One region of the Dyadobacter sp. HNCC25DJ186 genome, then DNA from elsewhere that is predicted to be linked to it. Evidence: riboswitches for the same ligand, from Rfam matches in the RefSeq annotation. Region 1 holds a riboswitch; the other holds the start of a gene.
The links. Region 1 has a riboswitch for S-adenosylmethionine ahead of AC1XUO_RS13220 (O-acetylhomoserine aminocarboxypropyltransferase/cysteine synthase family protein). Riboswitches for the same ligand answer to the same signal wherever they lie in the genome.

Region 1 (9,960 bases):
TTTTAGAGCCAATTTCTGATGATTTATTAAGTGAACCGCTGATTGTATGTAAATTGGCAAAAGCACTTTTCGGTGATAATAGTGTTGTTGATTGGAACAAATTCACTGAACATTACGATGTCATTCGTGATGCAATTGAAAAGACGATACCCGGTTTCGAAGATTATAATACCAGGGTAAGGATACCCGGCGGTTTTTATCTGCCTAACTGTAATCGCGAAGGCACCTTTAACACACAATCTAAAAAAGCGCATTTTAACGTCGCAGAAGTTACAACATTACCAATGGAAAGTGACGAGTTGATGATGATGACGATTCGCAGCCATGACCAGTTTAATACAACCGTATATGGTTTGAACGACCGGTATCGGGGAATATACAATGAAAGACGGGTGATATTAATGAATGAAAAAGACATAAACGATCGCGGGCTGCAAGATGGCGATGTTGTCGATCTGGTCAATAATCATGACGGAACTGAACGTGTTGCCAATAACTTCATTGTTGTAAAATATCCAATCCCGGAAGGATGCACCGCGACTTATTTTCCGGAAACGAATGTTCTGGTTCCTGTCACCAGTGTTGCCGACAAGAGTAATACGCCTACGTCTAAGCAGGTTATTCTAAAAGTCAAAAAGCATGTGGAGGAAATGTCAGTGAGTAATGGCTAAAACTGGAAGAGTGGTCAGGTCTATGCTACCCAAGGCTAAAGTCTTGGGTTAATGCGATCCGGTGCTGACACTAAAATTTCAACGTTGTGAAATAACTCCAGGGTTTCAACCCACGGAAATATCGCGCCCAACTAACCCAAGGTTTCAACCTTGGGTTGTTTGACAGCCAGGAACCTGCCGGGCTTTAGCCATTGCAAGACCCACTACAACTTTTTCGCAAAATTTCTTAATATCTACCTAACACCTCCCGACTTTATATAGTGTATTTTCGCGACCTTGTAGTAAATTAAAATTTAATAAAATGAAAAAAAACATTCTGGCATTTGCCATTTCCTTGTTTTGCCTGATCTCTATTGAAGGTATGTCTCAAAATAAATCAAAAGTTATCGCCCACAGAGGCGCCTGGAAAAATACTGGTGCTACGGAGAATTCAATCGCAGCATTGGAGCACGCCATTAAGCTGGGTTGTTATGGAAGTGAGTTTGACGTACACATGTCTGCTGATTCGGTGCTTTTCGTGAATCACGATCATACCATCAAAGGAACAGATATTGAGAAATCGACTTCTCAGGAATTATCTCAGATTAAACTGGCAAATGGAGAAACCTTACCTACGCTTGAAGCTTATCTGAAAGTAGGTAAAAACCAAAAAAATACTCGTCTGATTCTCGAAATCAAAACCTCTCGTATCAGCAAAGAACGCTCACTGTCTCTTGCAACAAAATGTGTTGAAATGGTAAAGTACCTGAAAGTTGAAAAAATTACTGATTATATCGCATTTGATTTTGACGTTTGTTTAAAGGTAAAAGAACTTGCGCCAAAGGCACACGTGGAATATCTGAACGGAGATAAAACGCCTGCCGAAATTCTTGCAGCGGGTTTATCAGGTATCGATTATCATTACGCTGTCTACAAAAAGAATGAGACTTACATTGATGATATGCACAAGGAAAAACTGACCACCAATGTTTGGACTGTTAATGATAAAGCCACCATGCAGTGGTTCATTGATAAAAAAGTTGATTTTATCACGACCAATGAACCTGAACAATTGTTTGAGCTCTTAAAGTAATTATTATCAGTCTTATATTGATTTGCATAGGTATATTAAACACTTCTAATGAAGGGGGAAATATTTGCAAATGTGAGAATCCGGAAGACAACAAAACACAAAGAGACCTGTGAGATATTAATGACGAATTTCTAGCAGGCCTCTTTGTATAGTAACTCTATAGGTTCATCCCACCCGATGCTTCGATACGCTGAGCTGTTATCCAGCCAGCTTCTTTACTGCACAAAAATGTTACGATTCCACCAATATCTTCTGGCAAACCAACGCGGCCCAAGGCTGTGATAGAATTTATATATCCTTCCATTCCTTCATGAGAAGCGAATGCTTTCTTTGTAAAATCCGTATGGATAATGCCCGGCGCAAGCACATTTGCTGTGATTCCACGACCACCAAGTTCTTTGGCCAGATATTTTGTAAAAACTTCTATGGCACCTTTCATGGAAGCGTACGCCGCATATCCAGGTGTTGAAAAACGGGCAAGGCCAGTGGAAAGATTTACAATTCTTCCACCGTCTGCAAGAAGTGGAAGCGCTTTTTGTGTCAGGAAATAGACGCCTTTGAAGTGGGTGTTGAACAACTCGTCAAAATCTTCTTCCGTGGTGTCTTTGAATGCGGAATTCCTGTCGATTCCTGCATTATTTACAAGAAAATCGAATGTATCGCGATTCCATTTTTCTTTTAATAAGGAAGAAATTGTTTCAAAGAACTGACCGAAACTCTTTGTGTCTGCAACATCCAGCTGTATCGCTACTGCTTTCTGACCTAATCTTTCAATTTCTGAAACGACTTCATTTGCTTCGCTTTCATTGCTGCGGTATACAACAATCACGTCATTCCCTTTTTGCGCCAGGCTGAGTGCCATATTTCTACCCAGACCTCGGCTTCCTCCTGTTACTAATGCTATTTTATGCGTCGATTCCATTTGTTTTTATTTTTTGTTTGATAGAACAAAGGTATCATCAGCAGTCATCAGCTCTTTGCGGAATTCAAATCAGGAATTGCAAATTTCAAATCAAGGCTCTGAACGATTTTGGAGTAAAGCTTGTATGCTTTTTGAAAAGGTTATTAAAATGCGCAGCTTCCTCAAATCCGAGACAGTAAGCAATTTCCGAGATATTCCAGTCTGTATGTTTAAGAAGTATTTTGGCTTCCTGCACAATCCTTTCCAGGATAAGTGCCGTTGTAGTTTTGCCCGTCATTTCTTTCAGAACTTTATTGAGATAATTCACATGGATCGATAGCTGATCCGCATAATTTTTCGCTGAGCGTAATCTCAATTTCTGGTGCGGTGGTTCCAAAGGAAATTGCCTTTCCAGCAATTCCATAAATAGAGAAGAAACGCGTCGGGTCGCGTTTGTCTCGACGTGAAGCCCCGAAACAGGCTGTAATTTTTGACCGGTATGGACCAGCTCTAAGATGTAATTTCGAATCAGATCATACTTAAAAGCATAGTCAGACGCCAATTCATTCATCATTTTGCCAAATATTATTTTTACTTCTTCGATCTTTTCGGGACTGAGAAAAAAGATAGGATTGCCTCCGGGCTGGAAAACGGGGAAATCTGAAATGGGCGAACCAGCATAATTTAGCCTGAAAAAATCTTCCGAGAAAATGCAGAAGATCCCGGCCTGTTTGTCTGTCAGCGGATGATAATTGTAGGGAATTTGAGGCGTAGCAAACAATAATGCATTATCTTCAATTTCAATGATCTTATCAGCATATTCCGCAGTGCTTTTACCGATAATCAAACTGATCTTATAGTATGATCTCCGGTTGTAGGGCATTTTACCCTTGGAAGTTTCGATTAACTCCTCGGTTCTGAAAACATTAAAATGCCCAATTTCTTTCTGTATTCTCTCAGGAATCAGTAAAGAAGCATCTCTATAAAAATCCTGAACGGTGATGATTTCTGCCATAACATAAAGTTACAAAATTCAATTTTCAGGACGGCGAAGGATTGCATTTATTTCCTAACTTTATCTAAAAAAACTGGATGTTTTTGGAAAAATAAGTCAGATTTTCCAGCAGTATTTTCTTCAATAAAAAATCCTTTTGAAAAAGAGTCTAACTTCAATCCGGCTTGGGTTGCGTAACCAATGCCAAGATGATCCGCCTCGTTTTCTTCCTTGTTGTCATACTTCAGGGTAATGAAATCTGACAAATATTTCGAAATTAATCCTGGTGGAAACTCGCTGACTAAAACAGTATCCATGTCAAATATTCCTTTAAAAACGCTGCTTTTAAACAACTTCTCAGAAGCATGTCGTCCAATAACATGTCCGATCTGGTGACTTAAAATTGCGGCGATCTCGTCATTTGTTTTAAGTTTTTTATACAAACCCAATGTTAAAAATATTTGTCCGCCGGGAAGTGCGAAAGCATCTATGGTATGAGAATCAGCCAAAACGTGAAAATCAAACTGGTATGGAGATCTGGCGATATCAGAAGATGAAACCAGTTTCCTGCCTATTGTTTTGACTTTTTTATCCGCATCGCCGTGCTGATATATCCCACCAAATTGGATCGCCAGCTGCGGTGCCGACTCAATCCCTAACGTCACTTCCTGATCTGGTGTTAGGGTAATGTGCTGCTTTTCGCCGGTGACCGGATTGATCTGCGCTTTTCCTGACAAGAGAAAAAACGTCACCACTGCAATAATCGATACTGCAATGACAATCAAGATTTTGTGGCTGCGTTTGAAAGGCATTTTAAAGTAGCTTTTTATAAAAATTATTGTCAGCTCTAAGATCACTTATGTGCGGCAATTCATTTTGATCATAAAAGTAAAAAGTCCTGCGTGATCAAACACAGGACTTTTCAAAAGTTCAAATATAAAGAGCTAGCCGATTTTAGCAATCTGCAATTGTCCATTCGTTTCCTGCCAGGCGCGGATCACCTGTGTCAGCTGTTTGTATTCGATCAGAAATCCATCGTGACCATATAACGAATCAATTTCCTGAAAAACTGCGTCAGGGATATGTCTTGCCAGAAACTGCTGTTCGGTTAGCGGAAACAATAAGTCAGACTTTATGCCCAGGACCAGCGTTTTCGCTTTTACCAAACCAAGCGCATGCACAATTCCTCCCCGGTTTCTTCCGACATTATGAGAATCCATAATTTTGGAAAGAATCCAGTAAGAATAGGCGTTAAATCTTTTCACAAATTTATCACCCTGATATTGCTGATAAGATGATGCACGGAAATCATCGATCTGGTCAGGATTGTCGCGGGCCTGGGTGAAATTGTAGGTATCGTAATTTCGGTAAGAAAGCAGAGCCATCGAACGTGCCGCACGCATCCCCATTTTACCCGAATCTTCGGTATTATCATGCCAGGTCTGATCTGCCTCGATTGCCATCCGCTGTGATTCATTGAAAGCTACGCCCCATGGAGAATGCAACGCATTGGATGCGATCAGAATAAGTTCCTCGAACAGATCCGGTACTTCAACAGCCCATTCCAGAGCTTGCTGTCCGCCCAAAGATCCGCCGATGCACATCTTTATCTTATTGATATTCAGTTCCTGACGAAGAATTTCCAATGTTCCGACAACGTCTTTTACAGTAATTGTTGGAAAGTCTCGAAAATAAGGTTTTTGTGTTATTGGATTAATGGAAAGCGGTCCTGTTGAACCATACGCCGACCCAAGGACATTCACACAGATAATAAAATCCTTTTCTGAATTGAAATATTTACCTTCTCCAACCAAGCCATCCCACCATTCAGCGGCATTGGAGTTTCCGGTTAATGCATGACATATCCAGACAATATTATCATCTTCCGGATTTCGGGTACCGTAGGTGGTGTACGATAATTCAAAACCAGGCAGTTCACGTCCCAACTCTAATGGATAAGCGTAGGGATATCTAAAAATCTTTTGTTCCGCTTGCATACGTGCCAGAGCACAAAGTTTAAATTCTACAACTATTTAAAAGTTGTGAAGTGAATTTCAACCATTCACTTCATAACAAATTCACTACTTCACAGCCTCGAAAGCCTGCTGAAGATCTGCTTTTATATCATCGATATGTTCAATTCCAACGGACAACCGGAGTAATCCCGGAGCAACACCTGCACTTACCTGCGCCGTCTCGGAAAGCTGCGAGTGGGTAGTACTTGCCGGATGAATGATCAAAGTTTTCGAGTCGCCAACGTTAGCCAGATGGCTCGTCAGTTTCACGGAGTTCACAAAACGATCTGCTGCTTCTTTTCCTGCTTTTAGTTTAAAAGACAGAACAGAACCGGCACCTCTTGTCAAATATTTGTCAGCAAGCGCCTTGTATTTGTTGCTTGCCAGACCAGGATAATTTACATATTCCACATCATCGTGTGCTTCCAGCCAGCTCGCGACGGCCAGTGCGTTTTCGCTCTGACGCTCGACACGCAAAGTCAATGTTTCCAATCCCTGTAATAACAGGAATGAGTTGAACGGACTTTGAGACGGACCCCAGTCACGCAAACCTTCAACACGTGCGCGGATGATAAACTGAATATTCCCAAACGGACCATTTTTACCAAAAACATCATTAAAAACTAATCCGTGATAACTTCCCGATGGTTCTGTAAACTGAGGATATTTTCCATTTCCCCAGTCAAAAGTTCCGGCATCGACGATAACGCCGCCCATAGTCGTACCATGTCCGCCGATCCATTTTGTAGCCGATTCCACAACAATATGAGCGCCCCATTTGATAGGCTGGCAAATTGCTCCGCCCGCACCAAAAGTATTGTCCACAATAATTGGCAGGTCATATTTTGCCGCCAGTGCAGAAAAAGCTTCAAAATCCGGAATGCTGTAACTTGGGTTACCAATCGTTTCCAGATAAATCGCTTTTGTTTTGTCGTCAATCAATTTTTCAAAACTTGAAACATCATCGCCGTCAGCAAAACGCGCCTCAACACCGATGCCTTTGAACGAATTTTTAAATTGGTTGTAACTTCCTCCATACAAAAACGAAGTCGTTACGAAATTGTCACCGACTGTTGTAATATTATTGATGGCAAGAAATTGTGCTGCATGACCGGATGCAACACCCAAAGCTCCCACGCCACCTTCCAGCGCTGCAAGTCTTTTTTCAAAAACATCGGTCGTCGGATTCATGATCCGGGTATAGATATTACCAAATTCCTTCAGCGCAAAAAGATTCGCCCCATGCTCAGAGCTATCGAAAGTATACGAAGTCGTTTGATAAATAGGAACAGCACGTGAATGTGTTACCGGATCAGGCTCCTGACCTGCATGAAGTTGTAATGTTTCGAACTGATAAGCTGTGTTTGACATAACTGTTTGTAAGGATTATTTGTGCGGCAAATATTTCGTAATGGCAAAATTCAGTAGAAACCGACATCGTTCTGATGGTAAAACGGCATACGGAAATCGTGTTGAAAAGCATTTGCTGATCAAAACCAGATATGAGGATAAAGCCCTCCGGCTAGCGGAATTTTCTTGTAATAAGTTCATGCGCGTTTGATTTTATATCTCCTAAAACAGCTTAGGTGGGAATTAGCACCTTTCTCCGACGCAGGAGTAGGTTGCCAGAGGTTCGTAGAGCCCATTCTCTCGCCTCTTCTTTATAAATCAACCGCTGAAAAGTGAAAGCGAATTGACTTGATGTTGCAATAATAAGCCCGGAAGCGCGGAAAAACAAATATCCCGCAGAAAATTTGATGTAAACGAAAATTCAAAATTTCGTTATGCCCAAGTTTTAAGTGTTTCAAAAACTTTAACTTCCGACGTTCGTCGCTTTATTATATCTTTGTCCAAAGTATCTGTTTATGGCCATACATTATCGTTTCGACAAAGAAAAATCTTCCAGAAAACCTGGGATTACTCCGCTGAAAGAAGCGATTGATCAAATGCTTGACCGTTACAAGCTCAGAAGCAGGTTTGACCAGTCTTATGTTGTGGCACATTGGGATAAAATCATGGGATCGGCCATCGCTTCCAGAACAAAGAATATTTACATTAAAGACCGGATCCTCTTTCTTCAGATCGAATCTGCGCCTTTACGAAACGAACTTGTTCGTGCAAAATCCAAGATCATCGAACTGATTAACCGGGAAATGAAATCGGACCTTGTCGAAGATGTTGTGTTCATCTAATATCAAACCAGCAAATCTGCTAACAGCCCATCGTCACTGCCTAATTATTTTATGTCCACCATCCAAATTCCGCCGTTTTTACAACCAGGTGATAAAATAGGGATTGTTGCACCCGCCAGTTGTATCCGCTATGAAGATTTACTGCCGGGAATCAGTCTTCTCGAAGATCAATGGAAATTAAAAGTTGTTGAAGGAAAAACTTTAAAATCTTCCTTCAATCAGTTTTCCGCCAGTGACGCAGACCGGCTCGAAGACTTGCAAATGATGCTTGACGATCCATCCATCAAAGCAGTTATTGCAGCACGTGGCGGATATGGTTGTTCTCGGATTATTGATAAAATTGATTTTGCCAATTTCCTGAAGTCTCCAAAATGGATTGTCGGTTTTAGTGATCTCACCGTCGTACTTTCTCAGTTATATCAGTTGGGTTATGCCGGAATTCATGCGCCTATGGTAAAATCCATGACATTGGAAGGTGCCGAAAAAGCCGCGGAATCTTTGCGGCAAATATTATTCGGCGAACTTCCGGGATATTCTGTCACACCTCATGCCTTTAATACAACGGGCAGTGCTGTGGCCGAAATGGTTGGTGGCAATCTTTGTTTGCTTGCGCACATGATCGGCTCGGAAATAGAAATTGATACCGAAGGAAAGATTCTGTTTATTGAAGATGTAAACGAATATCTCTACAATCTTGACCGTTTGATGATCCAGATGAAAAGGGCTGGGAAGTTAAGTCATCTGGCAGGTTTGATCGTTGGACAATTTACTGACATGCGCGACAATTCAAATCCTTCGTTCGGAAAAACTGCCTACGAGATTATCAAGGAGCATATTGCAGAATTCGAATATCCGGTTTCCTTCGATTTTCCTGTTGGCCATATAGCCGATAACCGGGCGATTGGAGTCGGACTGAATGCTTATCTGGATGTGAATAAAGATGGCGTGGAGCTGCACTTTTTATCTTCCGCGCCTACGATTATATAAAACAGAAACTAATAAAATGGACACTTTCCAAAATAAAGTAGTTTGGATAACCGGAGCATCATCAGGAATCGGAGAAGCGATTGCCATGGCATTTGCCAAAGAAGGAGCAAAACTGGTTTTGACAGCAAGAAGAAAAGAAGAACTGGAACGTGTTAAAGTTAGGACAGGTTTGCCAGATTCATCGGTTATGATTCTTCCTCTGGATGTAACAGAATTTGAGAGAGCAAATGAAGCTGCGGGACAAATTATTGCAAAATTTCAGCGTATTGATATCATGGTTCACAACGCGGGTGTGAGTCAGCGCTCTTATATCAAGGATACTGATCTGGAAGTTTATAAAAAGCTGATGGATGTCAATTTTTACAGTACCGTTGCTTTAACAAAGGCCGTTCTTCCGCATATGATCAAACAGCAGAGCGGCCATTTTATTATTATCAGCAGCGTAGCGGGCAAAATAGGAACCATTATGCGCTCTGGTTATAACGCGTCAAAACACGCTTTGCATGGTTTCTACGACTCTCTGCGTGCGGAAAGCTATAATGACAACATAAAGGTAACGACTGTTTGTCCCGGTTATATCAAGACAAATGTTTCCGTAAACGCGTTGGATGAGACAGGCGGGAAATTCGGAAAAATGGACAGCAATCAGGAAAACGGTATCGCCCCGGAAGAATGCGCCAGACAGATTCTGAATGCTGTGAAAAAAGATAAGAAGGAAATTTATATTGGTGGTTTTAAAGAAGTTGCAGCGATTTATTTGAAGCGTTTTTTGCCGGATTTGTTGTTTGATCAGGTGAGGAAGAATGTGCCGGAATGAGTTTTAATGGTTAATGATTAAGGGTTAATGGTTAAGGATGTGGCACGTTCCGTACTTGTTTGCGTCTTCGCGAAAATTAGCAAATAATATTTTTAAAATATTATAGCCCGTCAATTAACCATTATTCTTGCTTTTTTTGATGATTGATGTTAGCAGTTTAATTATTTCGACTGAGTCAGCGTTGATGCTTTCGAATTGCTCCTTTGTCAGATATTCAGTTTCGAGCAATAATTTTAACCAATAAATTGTCTCGTTGATTTCTTTTTGCGCAATTCCCATTTTGTGGCGAAAATCGGGTTTGGTCTCAGCAT
Region 2 (9,960 bases), on a different contig from region 1:
CTACCAATTTTATATATTAAAAACATGCATAAATCTGGTATCATGCCAGGTTATGTTCTGGTTTCAAATAAAAAATATTCTCTGCCGGAAGTGAGTCTTTCGACAGAGAAAATTTAAAAGTAAAACTGAAATACAAAATATCTCATTTACTGGACATCAAACCACAATCTAGTCGTTAATTTGTCTTCTCCCTGACTGGCCACGGCCGCTTTATAATTAGTGTTATTGAGTGCCTGTTCGCCCGTTGGATAGGTGAGACGTAAAGGAAATTTCCCGTTCAAAACACCGGCGTATGCTGGTTTTAATTGTGGATAATCCAGTCTTCTCCACTCAGTATACGCTTCCAGACCCTGACTAAATAAGGCAATCCATTTCTGCTCACCTATTGATTTTTTATAATTGGCAGCATTATAGGCAACCGCTGGCTGCGCAAGATAAGTGGAAATGTCACCGCTACTGACTTTGAATTGCTGCAGTGAGGCAGTAATTGCATTTTTATATAAAGTCGCGGCATCATCCGTGATAAATCCGCGTTGCGCTGCTTCTGCCAGGTTGAAAAGCACTTCGGAGTAACTTAAAAACACGGCCGGCGAAGTTGGCGCTGTGAAATAATCTCCAAGTTTAGAAGTCTTTGTAAAACCAAGTTTCGCCGCTGAATCTGCCGGCAGACCGTTCGTTACACCAACATAGTTATTAGGAGTAGCATCCACCGTTTTGTTTGCGAAAATAGCCAAACGCGGATCTTTCAATTCCAGTAATTTATCAACCACCGACTTGCTGACCCTGTAATCATCACGTGTTTCCCGATCTCTTGAAACCGGATTTTGATTTGGTGAGCTAAGATAAATCAGCTGTGCAATTTCATCATTACTTGCGATAAGCAAAGCTGGATTTGCAGCCAATTCTGCCACGACCGTTTTCGCAGCTGCAGGGTCTTTATCTGCGATACGAAGTGCAATACGCAAACGAAGCGAGTTTGCAAATTTCTTCCATTTGGTAAGATTTCCGTTATAAATTAGATCACCGCTGATTGGACTTCCACTGGTATTAATGAGGTCGCTGGCTTTCTTCAAATCATTCAGCAAACCCAGATAAACATCTTTTTGCGCGTCATATTTTGGTGTTAGAAACTGGTCAATCTTAACTGCCTGACTGTACGGAATGTCACCATATAGATCTGTAAGTAGTTGAAAAGACCAGGATTTCAAGATCAGACCCACTGCCTGATAATTTACATCTCCGGATTCTTCACCCAACTTGATAACCTTATCAAAATCAGTAAGTCCAAGCGAGTAAAAGTTCGTCCAGACATTCTGGATATTGGAGACGCTGGCCGTGTATTTATCAGGATCTGTATACTGGATTTTCGCCCAATGCTGCACATACAAGGTTGTGGTTTCCATTGAAGCATCAGAACCCAGAATTATATCCGCGTTGGATTTAATCGCATTTGCCAGCAAATATTCCGGCTGGGCAATTACTGCTTCGTTTGGATTATTATTCACTTCTTCAAGATCATCCTGGCAAGCACCGAGGAATCCTGCAAGAGCCAAAGTAAGAACGCTTCTGAAAATTATATTTTTATGATTCATTATTTCTGTAATTAAAAATGGAATTGTGACTTCTGCAATTAAAACCCGATTGACAAATTAAATCCGTAAGAACTGGTTGTCGGCAATTGCAATGACTCTAAACCTTGCCCGCTGTTGCCCGTGTTAAAGGCAGTTTCCGGATCAATATTATCGGCTTTTTTCTGCAAAAATGCCAGGTTACGACCATATACAGAAAGCACTACATTCTGCAAACTGTATTTCCCAACCCACTTTTGCGGGAAAGCATAACTAAGTTTCACTTCCCTTAATTTAATGAAAGAAGCGTCTAACACGCTGGCTTCGTTGATACCGGCACTGTTACTGTAAACACTTTTGTAATAACGTTCAGCAGAAACAATTTTAGCATTTGGTTTTCCATCCGCAGTCACACCATTTGCAATAATCCCATCGTCATATACCACCTCACCCGCGGGCGCACTTCCGCCCGTGGCCAATTGAACAGCCGCGCCCGATTTGTTATTGCCAGGATAATAATAGGTGAGGCCGCCATGAGCAGCGTCACGTCCTTCCAGTGTCTGAACCAAAACACCCGTATATTTTCCGGTAGCATTCGTAGCAGAATAAATTGAGCCGCCTTGTTTTGTATCAATTAAGACGCTCAGATTAAACCCTTTGAATGAAAAAGAGTTTGTAATTCCGCCCAGCCACTTTGGCGTATAATGTCCTAAAACTTTCAGGTTTGCATCTCGAACCGGTAATCCGTTTGCGCCTATAACAATATTTCCGGTGGCATCTCTTGTGTAAGCCGTTCCAAAAATAGCTCCATAACCTAAGCCCTTACTTGCATAAACAGTTGCCGAACCATTGGATCCCAATTTATAGTCATTCAAAAATCCTTCGTCATCAAGCGAAATAACTTTGCTTACATTTTTGGAAAAATTGATTCCTACATCCCATCTAAAGCCCGAAGCAGTTTCAATAGGTTTGATGTTCAACATTGCTTCAAAACCGCGGTTGTTGATATGTCCAGCGTTTAAAAGTTTTTGTTTGTAACCAGTTGTCGGACTTACATCCGCTTTAAGGATCTGGTTGTAACTATCCGTATTGTAGTAACTGAAGTCAAGACGAGCTCTGTTTTTGAACAAAGCCAGATCCAAACCTACTTCTGTGGACCGTGTTATTTCCGGTTTCAGATTTGAGTTTAAAAGCACATCTGAAACTGTCAATAAAGGGTTGCTTCCATAAGGCTGGTTAAATGGATACGTATTGATCAGCTGATAAGGGTCGGTATCCTTTCCAACTTCCGCCCAGCCACCCCGGATTTTCGCAAATGTCAGTACGTTGCTTTTGATATTAAATGCATCCGTCAATACCAAACTTGCATTAACCGACGGATAGAAATATGAATTGTTGCCAGCCGGAAGTGTCGACGACCAGTCATTTCTGGCTGTAAGGTTCAGGAAAGCATAATTTCTGAAACCGATCTGAGCCGAAGAAAATCCGCTGTAAACTTTTTGTTTACGCAAGACATTGTACGAAACCAACGGATCGCGCGAGTTATTTAAAGTGTATAAGTTACTAACCGCCAGCTTTGGTGCCTGCTGGTAATTCTGTTCGTTAAAATTATATCGAAAGCTTCCGCCGACTAACCAGTCAACTTCAAAATCAGCTCCGATGGCTTTGTGCACATTGAAGTTAAAATCTGTATTGTTCTCGTTAACAGCATAACCATCCTCTGTATACGAACCGAATGGCGTTCCGTTAGTACCGTATGCTACTTTGAATTTTCGCCGGTCGGTGTAATAGTCATTTCCAGTACGAACCGTTGCGGTCAGCCAGTCCGTGATTTTGTAGTTCAGGTTCACATTACCAAAAAATCTGTCACGACGCTGCTGCACTGTATTTTCGTATTGAAGCAAATAAGGATTGCTGTAATAGCTGTGGTTCCAGTTGTAATCGAATCCGCCTTTGTTATAATCTTTCAACAATTCGGTATCAACCTGACGGCCAAACCATAAAAATTGAAGCATCACACTACTTCCTCGTCCGGAAGTTCCCGGCAAGTTGTCAGAACCTGTGCGAACAAAATTCGCACTTGTTGTTAAAGTAAGTTTGTCGTTAAGCCGGTATGTTGTGTTAACCCCAAAAGCGTTTTTCGAAATATCCGTGTTGGGAATAACACCGGTTTGCTTGCTATTGTTGAAGGAAAACCGATAATCAAGTTTTTCATTTGATCCGGAAACCGATATGCCTGTTGTTCTTGTATGTCCGGTTTCAAAGAAATTTTTGACATTGTCGGGATGCGCAACAAAAGGTACCGCCTCACCATTTGAGAAAAATTGTGGTATCAGGCGACCATCCATTTTAGGTCCCCAGCTTTCGTCAGTAGCATCATTAATTCCGCCACCTTTTCCATCTTTATAGGAAAACTGTCCTCCGGTTCCTTGTCCAAAAACATTTTGATATTCTGGCAAAACAAGCAGCTTGTCAAGTGTGTAACCAATATTTAACATTACGCCCACCCCTTTCTGAGTAGACTTCCCTGATTTTGTTTTTATCAGAATAACGCCATTTGAGGCGCGTGATCCGTATAATGCAGCTGCATTTGGGCCTTTCAAAACACTGATGGATTCAATATTATCGGGATTGATATCGGCAATGGCATTCGCAAAGTCGCGTGATCCGTTTGCTCCTGCGCCTAATTGTGAGTTGTCAACAGGAATTCCATCTACTACGAATAACGGTTGATTGTTTCCCGCAATCGATGTTTCCCCACGTATGACAATTCTTGACGAACCCATTCCTCCCTGGCTGCTTGTAATATTCACACCGGCAATTTTTCCGGCCAATGCATTCACCAGGTTTCCTTCTCTCGCCTCCGCCAAATCTTTTGTTTTTAATTCCTGAACCGCATATCCCAGCGATTTTTTTTCTTTGGCGATACCCAAAGCTGTCACCACCACTTCCTGCAAAATCGTATTATCGTTTTCAAGAACGACGTCCAGTTTTCCATTTGCAGGCACCACAACTTCTGTCGTTTTTAAACCTATAAAAGAAAAAATAAGTGTTGAGCCTACTTCCGTTTCGATACTATAAGCTCCTTCTACATTTGTCGTCGTCCCTCGGGAAGTTCCTTTCACTAAAATAGAAACGCCAGGCAAAGCCTCCTTATCTGTCTGCGATGTAACCGTTCCGGTCACCGGGATATTTTGAGCGAAGGCACTATTTATTTGCCCGACAAAGATGATCAGGAATAAATAAACTAGATTTTTTTTCATATTATTTGGGTACTGTTGTAAGATAAATAATTCTCAATTAGTGAATCCAGGTAAAGGATTCCTGTAAAACTTTTGGCTCAGAACGTATCAAGTCTGCATTGTAGATACCCACGATGGTCTGCACGATACGATCAATCTCCTCAGCCATATTAAATTTGCTGAAAGAAAAACGCACATTTTCCTTATCTGCTTCGTTATTAATTGCTCTTATCACATGCGACCCGCCATTTCCCAGGTTTGAACAGGCACTTCCGCCGGACACTGCGATACCGAACTGATCCAGCTTACTGACAAGACTGCCTGATTGAAGACAGGGAAATGATACATTTACAATTGCGCCAAGACTTTTAGTTTCCGATCTGCTTTCGCCGTTGTAGCCAATATTCTCAATCCCGCTGTTTTCAAGTTCGGAGATAAAACGTCTTTTTAAAGTCAAGGTTTTTTTATTAATCAAGTCAAAATCGCGGTAAGCAATTTCAAGTGCATTTGCCAAACCCACTATGCCGATAACATTTTCAGTTCCGCCTCTTTGTCCGTTTTCCTGACCGCCACCCAGAATCCGGGGTTTTAACTTATGCCTTTTATTAATATAAACGAACCCTACCCCTTTTGGTCCGTGAAACTTATGGGCAGATCCTACCAAAAAATCGACCGGATATTCATTAAGGTTTAGTTGGACCTTCCCGATTGTCTGGGTCGTGTCTGTATGAAAAGCAGCATTATATTTTTTTGCCAATCTGCTTATCGCCTGGATGTCAGTAAGATTTCCTATCTCATTATTTCCGTGCATTAAACTGATCAATGATTGGGGATTGGCAGCTAACAACCTTTCCAGATGTTCAAGATCAACGTTTCCCTTTTTGTCCAACTTGACATAACTGATCTCAATATCACCTTCTCTTTTATGTTTGAGAAGCGGTTCTAAAACAGCTTTGTGTTCAATTTTACTGGTAATTGCGTGGGTCAAACCATATTCTCTAATCGATTCTGACAAAGCCAGGTTGTTGCCCTCCGTTGCGCCGGAAACAAAAAATATTTCTTCGGGCGTCACATTCAGCAACTTTGCTATTTTCTGGCGCGACTGATCTATCACTTCCCTGACTTTCCGGCCAGCCCAGTGACTTGACGAAGGATTTCCAAAATTTGTTGTCAAATAAGGCAGTAGTGTTTCAATTACCTCAGGATCAACGGCGGTTGTCGCAGCGCTATCACAGTAAATTTCCATAGTAAGGTTTTTAGTTTGAAGATTTTAACTTGAGTATTTTTCAAGGAAGAGGCTCAGCAATAAGTTTGGCAAGATCTGCATTCCATTTTTTCACATAGTCATCATAAAACTGGCCGGTTCCTTTTCCCGAAAATCCGGTGTGAATTTCTTTTACCTTACCGTCACGACCCACAATGATCGTCGTCGGGAAAGCTAAAAATTCTTTCAAAGCGACCAGTTTTTGTGCAACAACCTCTTTGTCTGCTTTACCTGCAAAAAGCAAATCGTACTGAATATCGTAGCGGTTTTTTAATTTCGTCAACGTCTTTTTAGCGAATTCAAGATCGTCTTTTGCTTCAAAAGCCAGACCGATGACCTCAACGCCAAGGTGTTTTTTTTCTTTATACCAGGGTGCCATAAACTGAACCTGATCGATACAATTCGGACACCAGGTTCCAAGCAATTCAATAATCACCACTTTTCCCTTGTATTTTTCATCACGCAGCGAAACCTGATTTCCACTCAGATCCGGAAATGTAAAGTCCAGTTTATCGTAACCCGGCTTCAGAAAAGTCAGTGCGTAGGCGTCAGCAAGTGCTGCATTGTCATCTTTGATACCGCTGAATTTCGTCGGTGTAGCGCCTGCTCCAATCGCTCCTTCAATTGTTTTTCCGTCAATGATTTTTCCTTTTACATAAGAAGGACCGGATCCGGTAAATCCGGAAAGTACAAATTCATCGCCCTGAACATTACCCTGCAACTCGCGGCTGTCACCCGTGATTGAAAGAATGATACCGTTCAAATTATTTCCCTTCTGCTCAAAAACAGCTACACGGTCAGCCGTCGGCTTATCACCTTGAATTTTTATGAGCCATTTTCCGCTAATATCAGCTGTTGGTTTTATCTCTTTTCCCGGTTCGACAAAACGGTAGGCCTGCCCCGCCTGCGCTCTAAAAGGAATTACCCGGCCAGCACCAGGTACCAGACTTCTGTGAGCACCGGTTAAACTTCCGTCCTTTTCTATTTTGGCAAAAAGTCCGGCTTCGAAAGTATTGAGCGTAACCAGAAGAGAATCCGGAGTGATGTATTTTGCACTGAAATCATCACGTCTGTCTCCGTTGACGGCCGTGACAACGAGCTCGTCGCCCTGCCTTTTTTTTACTTCAAAATTAAAGGGAACGTCCAATGCGCCAACTGTAAAAACGCCCCGCCAAATCCCTTCCTTCACCTGGGTATTTTGCGCCTGAGATTTAACAGATACTGCTGAATACAAAACTGATAACGCCAGGATTAATAATAAACGATTGATTTTCATACAGCTAAATTTTATCTAAATCATTAATATATATTCTCTACCATCTAACTAGACAAATATGAAATAATTAAACCCTGTGCCAGTCTGTTTTCTTCCAACAAGAAAAATCTGTTGCAAACTGCTGGGTACTATTCTAATTCAGTGGATTCTAAAGATTTATTATTAGAATTAGGTTGGGGCACCTTATGAGTCATAGGTTGCCAGAAGATCATTGAGCCTAACCTCTCCCTTCGTTCTTTATAAATCTACTATTTCGATAGACAAAGTTGTGGTATAAAAAATTGCTGTGCAAATATTTTCTTAAAAATTTTTAACAATTTAGGATTCGGGAGAAACGATGCTACAACAGAAGATTTTGCATTGATATGTTTCTAAAAAATAGTTGCGAAGTTTTTTTTACCTCTACCATGTAAGACATATAAGCTAACCTATGTATTGCAGTATAATCGTAGGTTAGCAAATATGTCTTAGATGGTAAAAAAATTATAAGTTTAATGATTTGAGAAATTTTAAACCTTCGGTCGCGATCGACTCTTTGGACGGTTCGATTTTGCGCCAGATGGATGCTGCCTTAGCGATGATTTTTACATCTGGTGTAAAAGATTCTATGACGATATCGCCCAGATAATCGATTTTATCGAGCGCAACAAATATTCTTTCCCAATTGATCTGGTCTCCGCCAGGAGTCCCCCGGTCGCTGCCGGATGCGTGAAGAAGTGCCAGTTTTTTTCCAGCTCTCAGGATTGCCAGCGCCGGATCTTTTTCTTCAAGATTCATGTGGAAGGAATCAAGATGGACATAAAGCGAAGCAGAGTCGACATCTTTAATAAGGTTCATTGCCTGCTCACAGGTATTAATAAAATCTGTTTCATAGCGGTTTAATGGCTCGATTGCCAATTTAACCTGTTGTTTTTCAGCTTCGTCACAGAGCGTTTTTAAATGTTTTACAACGGTGAGCCATTGTTTTCTATGCTCATCTTCGGTTACCAGTTCTGCTCTTCCCACCGCTGAGTAAATCGGGCCGGCAACGAGAGAACTTCCTAAAACCGGTGCTATATCAATCAACTTTTTAATGTATTCCAGGGAAACAACCTGCTCCTTCCGGTTTCCACGCAAGTCGCGGCCAGGGCCGGTGGCAGCACAAACGGATCGGCATTCGAGTCCGTTATCGTCCAATGCTTTTTTGATCATAACCGGATCGATATTCGCCGGATCTTCAACTGCAATTTCTACAAAATCAAAACCCCATTCTTTAAACTTTGGAAAAAAACTCACACTCTCGTTTGTAAATGGAGAGGAAAACAGATAGGTATTAATACCGAATTTCATGAATATGGAATTGAAAGTGCGTAACTGGCGACAATTTAAAATTATTTTGTACTTCGATTCTCAAAATAATGAACACCCTTTTTATTTCCAACAATGATGTCAGGTAAGCCATCCTTATTCATATCCTCAACTTCAACATGCAATCCAGCCCCAGCTTCCGTGTCAATCTGATGCGCAATCCATGTTGGATTTTTACCTGGTTTTAATTCATACCAGTAGGTAAGTGACGCATCCTGAGCACCCGGGTCACCACCATTGTGGGCATACCAGCGCTTTCCTGTTATCAGGTCCGGAACTCCATCCCCGTTCATATCCTTGAATCCCAAACCATGCGATTGAGAAAACTCTCTGCCAATTTCATGTTCCGTCCATGTTGTATTTCCCTGCTCGTCTTTTCCCTGTTCATGCCACCAAACGCCGTAATTGTGCGCTGACGAGCTAAGCACATCATTTAAACCATCCTTATTAACATCGTAAACATACATTTGTGCACAATCCTGGCTCAGATTGGCGGGATGAAATTTCCAGTCCCGGGTTTTGGGATTTCCCGATCCTTCCCACCAGCCATTTTTTACAAGCACATCCGATTTGCCGTCTCCGTTGATATCACCATAGCCAAGCCCGTGCGTATACATGTGCGTTGCAAGTTCCGGGTCACTGCTAATTATATGCTTCTCCCATTCATAACTTCCTTTTTTTCCGGGTTGGCTCAACCATATTACTTGTTTGCTCTCAGGAGCATTCGCCAGCAAATCCAGACGTCCATCGCCGTCAATATCAACAAACATAGGAGATTCATTTCCGATAGACGGATAAATCTGCCGGGCAATCCAGTGCCCCGGTTTTCCCTTAGGATTTTCATACCATACCGCAGGTTTTGCGGCAATGTCAATACGTATCAGATCAACCCAACCATCCTGGTTTACATCAGCGCTAAAATCTAAAAATGAATCGCTGTAACCGTCTTTCCATGAAAAAGTTTTTGGAGGCATAATTTCATGCTTGGTCCATTTAGGTGCTTCGAACCAGAAAGCACCGGAAAGAATATCCTTTTTCCCATCTTTGTTGACATCCCCGATAGCAGCTCCCTCCGCAATAAAGTCGGTTGTGACCACATGTTTTTCGAAACTTGTTGGCCGTGCCTTTTTCTGAGCAAATAAGGAGGATGCTCCAAGAATTAATATGGATGTCAGACAAAACAGACTGATATACCTTTCAAATTTCATTCTCATAGCGATTCAGCATTTTGGTTCGTTTACATAAGTATTATGCACTAAAATT

Region 2: linked by a shared signal. The riboswitch ahead of AC1XUO_RS27475 (peroxiredoxin family protein) and the one ahead of AC1XUO_RS13220 (O-acetylhomoserine aminocarboxypropyltransferase/cysteine synthase family protein) in region 1 are both predicted to bind S-adenosylmethionine.

Annotation. Positions count from the first base shown of each region.
Region 1 covers NZ_JBXHAS010000003.1:791,447-801,406, forward strand. Annotated here, with positions in the region: gene AC1XUO_RS13190 (FdhF/YdeP family oxidoreductase) at 1-671, shown strand, start outside; gene AC1XUO_RS13195 (glycerophosphodiester phosphodiesterase) at 973-1,743, shown strand; gene AC1XUO_RS13200 (SDR family NAD(P)-dependent oxidoreductase) at 1,901-2,665, opposite strand; gene AC1XUO_RS13205 (helix-turn-helix domain-containing protein) at 2,751-3,659, opposite strand; gene AC1XUO_RS13210 (M48 family metalloprotease) at 3,707-4,450, opposite strand; gene AC1XUO_RS13215 (homoserine O-acetyltransferase family protein) at 4,583-5,635, opposite strand; gene AC1XUO_RS13220 (O-acetylhomoserine aminocarboxypropyltransferase/cysteine synthase family protein) at 5,720-7,024, opposite strand; SAM riboswitch class I at 7,214-7,323, opposite strand; gene AC1XUO_RS13225 (DciA family protein) at 7,525-7,845, shown strand; gene AC1XUO_RS13230 (S66 peptidase family protein) at 7,897-8,832, shown strand; gene AC1XUO_RS13235 (SDR family oxidoreductase) at 8,849-9,649, shown strand; gene AC1XUO_RS13240 (four helix bundle protein) at 9,764-9,960, opposite strand, start outside.
Region 2 covers NZ_JBXHAS010000015.1:38,985-48,944, reverse strand. Annotated here, with positions in the region: gene AC1XUO_RS27490 (SusD/RagB family nutrient-binding outer membrane lipoprotein) at 147-1,592, opposite strand; gene AC1XUO_RS27485 (SusC/RagA family TonB-linked outer membrane protein) at 1,631-4,831, opposite strand; gene AC1XUO_RS27480 (cysteine desulfurase family protein) at 4,869-6,056, opposite strand; gene AC1XUO_RS27475 (peroxiredoxin family protein) at 6,097-7,350, opposite strand; SAM riboswitch class I at 7,504-7,596, opposite strand; gene AC1XUO_RS27470 (sugar phosphate isomerase/epimerase family protein) at 7,834-8,679, opposite strand; gene AC1XUO_RS27465 (FG-GAP repeat domain-containing protein) at 8,721-9,911, opposite strand.